Regions from separate parts of the Blautia sp. MCC270 genome, predicted to be linked through region 2. Evidence: predicted binding sites of a transcription regulator. Region 2 holds the regulator's gene; the other holds the start of a gene.

Region 1 (4,203 bases), on a different contig from region 2:
TCCTGGACTGTCCGATACCACCACCGATGGTGTACGGAAGCTCTTTGTTCAGGATTGCTTTCTGGAATGGAAGCTCTCTTCGGTCATCACAGCCTGCTTCGGTAAGCTGGCGGTCAAGTGCGTCCTCATCAACACGGATTCCCATTGAGGAAAGCTCAAGGGCAATGTCAAGTACCGGATAGTATACGAGGATATCACCGTTCAGTTCCCAGTCATCATAGTCCGGGGCACGTCCGTCGTGGCGCTCGCCGTTGGTGAGCATTTTTCCGACCTTCATAAGGAAGACAGCGCCCTTTTCACGGGTGATCCGATATTCACGTTCCTTCGGTGTGCAGTCCGGATACATGTCAAGAAGCTCCTGAGTTGTGATAAAAAAGATATCCTTCGGAAGGATCTCCTCGATGTAGTCATACTGTACAGCCATGTATTTCTCAGTTTTACGAAGGACACTGTAAATGGTGCGTACGGTTTCCTTGAGAGTTTCAATGGAACGCTCTTCTTTGGAGATGATCTTTTCCCAGTCCCACTGGTCTACGTAAACAGAGTGGATATTGTCCAGATCTTCATCCCGGCGGATGGCTACCATATCTGTGTAAAGACCTTCTCCGTGAGAAAATCCGTATTTTTTCAGTGCGTAGCGTTTCCATTTGGCAAGGGAGTGTACGATCTCGGCGTTGCTTCCTTCGATAGCCTTGATATCAAAGCTTACCGGGCGCTCTACACCATTAAGGTTGTCATTAAGGCCGGATTCCGGTGCTACAAATGTTGGAGCGGATACTCGAAGAAGGTTCAGCTTCTGGGAGAGTGTCTGCTGGAAGAAATCTTTTACTGTTTTGATCGCAATCTGTGTGTCATGGAGGTTCAGGTCTGCATGATAGGTTGCGGGGATTGTGATTGTATTCATTATCGGCTCCTCCTGATGATTTTTAGGCTTATTGCTCTGTGGGGTATTATAGCAGAAAATGGGTGGAGTGGCAATATAATGAGAGGGGAAGTCTTTTGGGGTATCGTAGAAAAATGCTGGGTATTAAATGCCTGGTGTGATATACTGAAAAAAGAATGCTTATGTTTACGACGGAAATATAAATATCCGTTTTGACGGATAGAATGGAGGGAGCTTATGGCAGGTCAAAGGTGTCAGGTTTGTGGGGGTAAGGTTGTAAATGGCAGGTGTTCATTATGTGGGATGCCTTACAGAAATGATGAGGTGTTATATCATCTGAATGAGCCCCGGGAGATACATTATAAACATGCTTCCGCCAAAGTGCGGGATATGATGCGGCAGTATGGACAGGATGCTGATCAAACAACACAACATAACGGAAACGTAAACCGGAATACGAACATAAACCGGAATACGAATGCAAGCCGCAATACCGATTTGAATCGGAATCTAACCGGAAGCCGGAATACAGGTGCAGCAGCCGGACGTAAGACTGCAGTGGCAGTTAATACCAGGAATAAAACAACGGTGGGCAGAAATCGCGCAGAAGTTTTAGATCAGGGAAAAAAACAGCAAAAAAAAGATCAGAAAAGCAGCGGGGCAGGCTGGATCATATGGTTTATAGTGACACTGGCCATTCTGCTTCCGAAATTATGGGATTTTCTTGCAGACTGGATCGGAACGAATTTGTGAGAATATTTCTGCAGTGAGATCAGGCAGTGCTAAGTGTCTGTATTTTCGTGTATACAGAAATATCCCTTTTCTTTTCTCCTCAGCTGTGTTATACTCATGCCTAGCACAACATATAGATGAAAAACAATATATAGAGGATATAGGTACTATATATAGTATTTTGCATAGCGACTTATATATAGCACAGGGAGGGATGAGCAATGTTATATGTGATCAAGAAAGACGGGACAAGAGAGGAGTTTAATCCGCAGAAGATCGTGGCTGCCGTGAACAAATCCGCAGAGCGTATTCTTTATACTTTTTCAGACGAGGAGAAGGATTTTATCTGCCGTTTTGCCCAGGAGCATGCGGATTCCCTTGGAAAGAATGAGATCGAGATCCAGGAGATGCACAACATCGTGGAGGGGGCTCTGGAGCGTGTGAATCCGGCAGTTGCCAAGAGCTACCGTGATTATCGGAATTACAAGCTGGATTTTATCCATATGATGGATGATGTCTATACCAAGAGTCAGGCGATCCGTTATATCGGTGATAAAAGTAATGCCAATACAGACAGCGCCCTTGTTGCCACGAAACGAAGCCTGATCTTTAATGAGCTGAACAAGGAACTCTATCGGAAGTTTTTTATGAACCGTAATGAGCTTCAGGCATGTAAGGACGGCTACATTTATATTCATGACCAGTCTGCACGTCTGGATACCATGAATTGCTGTCTGTTCGATGTGGCAGCTGTTTTAAGTGGCGGTTTTGAGATGGGCAATGTCTGGTATAACGAGCCGAAGACTCTGGATACAGCCTTTGATGTTATGGGGGATATCATTCTCAGTACAGCAGCACAGCAGTATGGTGGCTTTACAGTGCCGGAGGTTGATAAGATCCTGGCACCGTATGCAAAGAAGAGCTATGATAAATATATTTCCGAATTTATGAAATACTCGGATGAGAGCTGGAGTGGCCGTGAGGAGAGAGCTATTGAGTATGCTCTTGATAAGGTCCGCAGGGATTATGACCAGGGCTGGCAGGGAATTGAGTACAAGCTGAATACAGTCGGTTCTTCCAGAGGTGATTATCCGTTTGTTACGGTGACACTTGGTCTCGGAACCGAGCAGTTTGAGAAGATGTGTACGATTTCCCTTCTTGAGGTCCATCAGGGAGGACAGGGTAAGGCCGGACACAAGAAACCGGTACTTTTCCCGAAGATCGTATTCCTTTATGACAAAGAGATCCATGGTCCCGGAAAGTGCTGTGAGGATATTTTTGAGGCTGGTGTGGAGTGTTCCTCCAAAACCATGTATCCGGACTGGCTGTCTATGTCCGGCGCAGGCTATATTTCCAGTATGTACAGGAAATACAAGAAGGTCATCAGCCCGATGGGATGCCGTGCTTTCTTAAGTCCGTGGTATGAGCGTGGCGGTATGGAGCCGGCGGATGAGAATGATACGCCTGTTTTTGTGGGACGTTTTAACATTGGTGCGGTAAGCCTTCATCTTCCGATGATCCTTGCAAAGGCCAGAGCGGAGAGCAGAGATTTTTATGAGGTTCTGGATTTCTATCTGGAAATGATCCGTAACCTGCATATTCGCACTTACGAATATCTGGGACAGATGCGTGCATCCACCAACCCGCTTGCATATTGTGAAGGCGGTTTCTACGGCGGACATCTGAAACCGAATGAAAAGATTGGCAAGATCCTGAAGCCTATGACAGCTTCCTTCGGTATCACAGCGTTAAATGAGCTTCAGGAACTTTACAATGGCAAATCCATTGCCGAGGATGGGGCGTTTGCTCTGGAGGTCTTGAAATATATCAATGACAAGGTAAATCAGTACAAGAAGGAAGATGGTTATCTTTATGCGATCTACGGAACACCGGCAGAGAGTCTTTGTGGCCTGCAGGTAGAGCAGTTCCGTAAGATGTATGGAATCATTGAGGGCGTTTCTGACAGACCATATGTGAGCAACAGCTTCCACTGCCATGTAACAGAGGATGTGACTCCGATCGAGAAACAGGATCTGGAGGGACGTTTCTGGGAGCTCTGCAATGGCGGTAAGATTCAGTATGTACGTTATCCGATCGGCTACAATAAGGAAGCTATCCGTACACTGATCCGCAGAGCCATGGATCTGGGATATTATGAGGGAGTGAACCTTTCTCTTGCATACTGTGACGATTGTGGTCATGAGGAACTGGAGATGGATGTATGCCCTGTCTGCGGTTCCAGAAACCTGACCAAGATCGACCGTATGAACGGATATCTTTCCTACAGCCGTGTCCATGGAGATACCCGCCTGAATGAGGCGAAGATGGCTGAGATCGCAGAGCGAAAATCTATGTAAATGCTAGCTGTCCGATCAACTGTGGAACAGTGATCGGACAGCCAGACAATATAAAAATATCCCGCAGAGCTGCCGGTAAGACCAGCAGCCGTCTGCGGGATATTTTTATGTAAAGTGAAGTTTTATAGTTCACTTTGTATTCTGAGTCCGTAAAATGATCATTTAATGATAGTTCCGGTCTTCTCACGGTAGCCGTCTTTTGCATGGGCCATGTCTGTGATGATGGTACGG
Region 2 (4,203 bases):
TCTGACTGGGGCGCTGTGATCGTGAAATTCTGGGTCCACATTGATAAGGACACCCAGCTTGCCAGGTTCAACGACCGCCAGAGCAATCCGGAAAAACAGTGGAAGATCACGGATGAGGACTGGAGAAACCGTGAAAAATGGGATCAGTATGAAACAGCAGTAGATGAGATGCTTCAGAAAACCAGCACTGCTTATGCACCATGGCACATTCTGGAATCCGTAGATAAGAAATATGCAAGGCTGAAGGCGCTTCGGATCGTGATCGAAGAAATTGAGAAAGCGCTGAAATAAGAGATAAAAGCTGCGGCAGGATAACAGATATTCTGCTGCAGCTTTTTGTCTGAAGAGAGATGAATCAATTCCGGAGATAGTTTCGCATACTGCGAAGAGCATGTTTTTCCAGTCGGCTGACCTGAGCCTGGGAGATACCAATCTCATCAGCTACCTCCATTTGGGTTTTTCCCTCGTAGAAGCGGAGATCGATAATGTGACGTTCACGCTCTCCAAGCCGGTTCATGGCATCTCGAAGAGAAATATCCTCCACCCAGTTTTCTTCTAGGTTCTTTTTATCACTGATCTGATCCATAACATATAGGGTATCTCCGCCTTCGGAATACACGGGCTCAAAAAGGCTTACCGGGCTCTGGATCGCATCCATGGCATAGACGATCATTTCCTTGTCGATACCGATCTCATCAGCGATTTCTGCAATGGTAGGCTCTTTGAGATGCTGCCGCATATAGTTTTCCCGGGTATAGATGGTTTTGTAAGCGATATCCCGCAGAGAACGGCTGACCCGTATGCTGTTGTTATCACGGAGATATCTTCGGATCTCTCCGATGATCATGGGAACTGCATAGGTGGAAAATTTTACCTGAAGAGTGGTGTCGAAATTATCGATCGCTTTGATCAGGCCGATGCAGCCGATCTGAAAAAGGTCATCCGGATTTTCACTGCTGTTCTGAAAACGCCGGATCACGCTTAAAACAAGCCGCAGATTGCCTTTGATGTACAATTCCCTGGCTTCTTCATCGCCAGCTTTGATTCTTTTAAAGAGCTCCGCCTTTTCTTCCTGATCGAGAACGGGAAGGGTTGAGGTATTTACTCCGCAGATTTCAACTTTATTCAGTGCCATCTTAGAATCCTCCTTGTCTTGTCAGTACATTAAGATGATTCTCAGAGGGCGGTTGAAATATACTTTTTCAGGGAAAATATAAAAAATAAAGGGCCTTGACAATAAGGAGGTATTTATTCTCCGGACAGCAGTTTTTCATTACGGAAATCAACAAGGATGATATCTTCGCCGATCTGGCGGATGCAGTCCCATGGAATGGAATATTCATTTTCTTTGGAAAAACACCAGCAAAATTTTCCCGGTTCCGGCATGATCAGGGCTTTCAGACGTGCGGTTTCACAGCAGAATTCCACATCAAGAGGGCAGCCAAGACTGCGGCAGGTATGGATATTGATCACTTCTTTTTGTTTCAGCTCACAGATGCGCATAAATTCATCACCTGGTATGATTTTATGGAAAATCTGTAAAATTTATGCAAGTCCGATTATTGACACATTATGTGCATTTATTTTATAATAAAAACAAATTTAGTAATGATTTACTGATCCGGAAAGGGGGAGAGTTCTGTGAGATGTCCGTTCTGTAACCAGGATAATACAAGAGTTGTAGATTCCAGACCTGTAGAGGATACCAATTCCATCCGCCGCCGCCGTCTCTGTGATGCCTGCGGAAAGCGTTTTACAACTTATGAGAAGGTGGAAACGATTCCGCTGACTGTGATCAAGAAGGATCAGAACCGGGAAAGCTATAAACGTTCCAAGATCCAGGATGGTGTTCTTCGTGCTTGCTATAAGCGCCCCATTCCCATTGAGAGAGTGGAAGAGATGATCGATTCCATAGAAGGAGATATTTTCCGGTCAGAAGACCGTGAGATCAGCAGTACCAAGATCGGAGAGATCGTTATGGAGCATCTGAAGGATCTGGATGCGGTGGCGTATGTACGATTTGCGTCTGTATACAGAGAGTTTAAAGATGTCAGTACCTTTATGGATGAGCTGAAGAAGCTGATCAATTAAGAGATTAAATGAATAGACTGCAAATGCAGGAGATTTCAGGCCGATTGTCAAAAGACAACCGGCCTTTTTTGAAACATGAATGTTCGATTTTTCAGAGATCGTAAAAGTGGATACAAAAAAACAGGAACCGCCTGGGAAAAATCCTCTGCGGTCCCTGCTATAAATATATATTAATGATTCAGGAAACTTAATTAAACAATACCCTGAGCTTTCATAGCGTCAACAACTTTTTCGAAGCCGGCGATGTTTGCACCTACAACATAGTTGTCTTCCATACCGTAACGTTTAGCAGCGTCATCAGCTTTGTGGAAGATATCGATCATGATGTGGTGGAGTTTCTCATCAACCTCTTCTCTTGTCCAGGAAAGTCTCATGGAGTTCTGGCTCATCTCAAGTGCAGATGTGGCAACACCGCCAGCGTTTGCGGCTTTACCAGGCATGAAGAGAACACCGTTCTCCTGAAGGTATGTTGTTGCATCAAGAGTAGTAGGCATGTTTGCACCTTCAACGACGTATTTGCAGCCATTTGCAACCAGTGTTTTAGCTCCGTCAAGACCAAGCTCGTTCTGAGTAGCACATGGAAGGTAGATATCACATTTGATATTCCAGATGCCAAGTCCCTCAGTGTAGGTAGCACCCTCAACACGGTCTGCATATTCTTTGATACGTCCACGTTTTACTTCTTTGATATCCTTTACGACGTCAAGGTTGATTCCGTTCGGATCGTAGACATATCCGTTGGAGTCGTTCATTGCAACAACCTTGGCACCAAGCTGAGTAGCTTTCTCAACAGCGTAAATAGCTACATTACCGGAACCTGTTACAACGATTGTTTTTCCTTCTACGGAATCATTGTGAGCTTTGGCGATCTCGTTGAGCATGTATACAACACCGTAACCGGTAGCCTCTGTACGGATCAGGGAACCTCCGAAGGAAAGACCCTTTCCTGTAAGGACACCCTCATAAAGGCCACGGATTCTCTTATACTGTCCGAAGAGATAACCGATCTCACGTCCGCCGACACCGATGTCACCAGCCGGAACATCTGTATCTGCGCCGATATATTTGCAAAGCTCTGTCATAAAGCTCTGGCAGAATGCCATAACCTCTCTGTCAGATTTACCCTTAGGATCGAAGTTGGAGCCACCTTTTCCACCGCCGATCGGAAGACCTGTAAGAGAGTTTTTAAAGGTCTGCTCAAAACCAAGGAATTTCAGGATACCCTGATTTACAGAAGGATGGAATCTTAAGCCGCCTTTGTATGGTCCGATGGCGCTGTTGAACTGAACACGATATCCCTTGTTAACCTGTACAGTTCCGTTATCATCGATCCACGGTACTTTGAAGGAGATGATCCTCTCTGGCTCTACAAGACGCTCAAGGATGGAAAGTTTACGATACTCTTCCTCATTTTTGTCAATTACGACTTTAAGGGAATCGAGAACTTCCTTAACTGCCTGATGGAATTCTGGCTCGCCAGGATTCTGTGCTACAACTCTTTCATAAACTTCTTCTGTGTAAGACATTGTTGTTTCCTCCTCATCACATATTAAATTGCGTTGAAAACTAAATTCGAGTGCTATTATACATTAACATGCTAAAAAAGGGAAGTGCTAAATTTGATTTTTTTAAATTTTTATTTCTTGCGTTGAAAGCCTAAATGTGAGATGATATAGAATAAATATTTTTTGACTATGAAATTAAAATGGTTAAATAATAGTGAAAATTAGAAGAGGAGTGGTTTTTATGAGAACATTCGGGAAATCATCAAAGCTTGACAACGTGCTGTACGATGTGCGCGGACCGGTTGTGGATGAGGCTGCCAGAATGGAAGAAGATGGAATGGAGATTCTGAAGCTGAATATTGGTAATCCGTATCCATTTGGGTTTTCAGCACCTCAGGAAGTGATCTTGGATATGCTGAGTAATGTTCGTACTTCCCAGGGATATTCCGATTCCAAGGGCATTTTTTCTGCAAGAAAAGCGATCATGCAGTATGCACAGCTTCGCGGGATCCCGGGAGTTACCATTAATGATATTTATACGGGAAATGGTGTCAGTGAACTGATCAACCTCTGTATGCAGGCGCTGCTTGATAACGGGGATGAGATC

Evidence for each region. Region 2 encodes NrdR, which represses ribonucleotide reductase genes. Its sites were predicted from a motif close to CACAANATNTTGTG; they were not measured.
Region 1: nrdD (anaerobic ribonucleoside-triphosphate reductase) is a predicted target of NrdR. The motif match lies at 1,781-1,794, and genes of this name have one in related genera.

What each region holds. Positions count from the first base shown of each region.
Region 1 is NZ_WQQD01000029.1:79,320-83,522, reverse strand. Features, by position in the region: gene asnA (aspartate--ammonia ligase) at 1-904, opposite strand, end outside; gene GPK58_RS09560 (hypothetical protein) at 1,121-1,636, shown strand; gene nrdD (anaerobic ribonucleoside-triphosphate reductase) at 1,837-3,972, shown strand; gene arcC (carbamate kinase) at 4,131-4,203, opposite strand, start outside.
Region 2 is NZ_WQQD01000018.1:64,447-68,649, reverse strand. Features, by position in the region: gene pap (polyphosphate:AMP phosphotransferase) at 1-291, shown strand, start outside; gene sigG (RNA polymerase sporulation sigma factor SigG) at 356-1,135, opposite strand; gene GPK58_RS06930 (YlmC/YmxH family sporulation protein) at 1,249-1,503, opposite strand; gene nrdR (transcriptional regulator NrdR) at 1,642-2,091, shown strand; gene gdhA (NADP-specific glutamate dehydrogenase) at 2,283-3,617, opposite strand; gene GPK58_RS06915 (aminotransferase class I/II-fold pyridoxal phosphate-dependent enzyme) at 3,838-4,203, shown strand, end outside.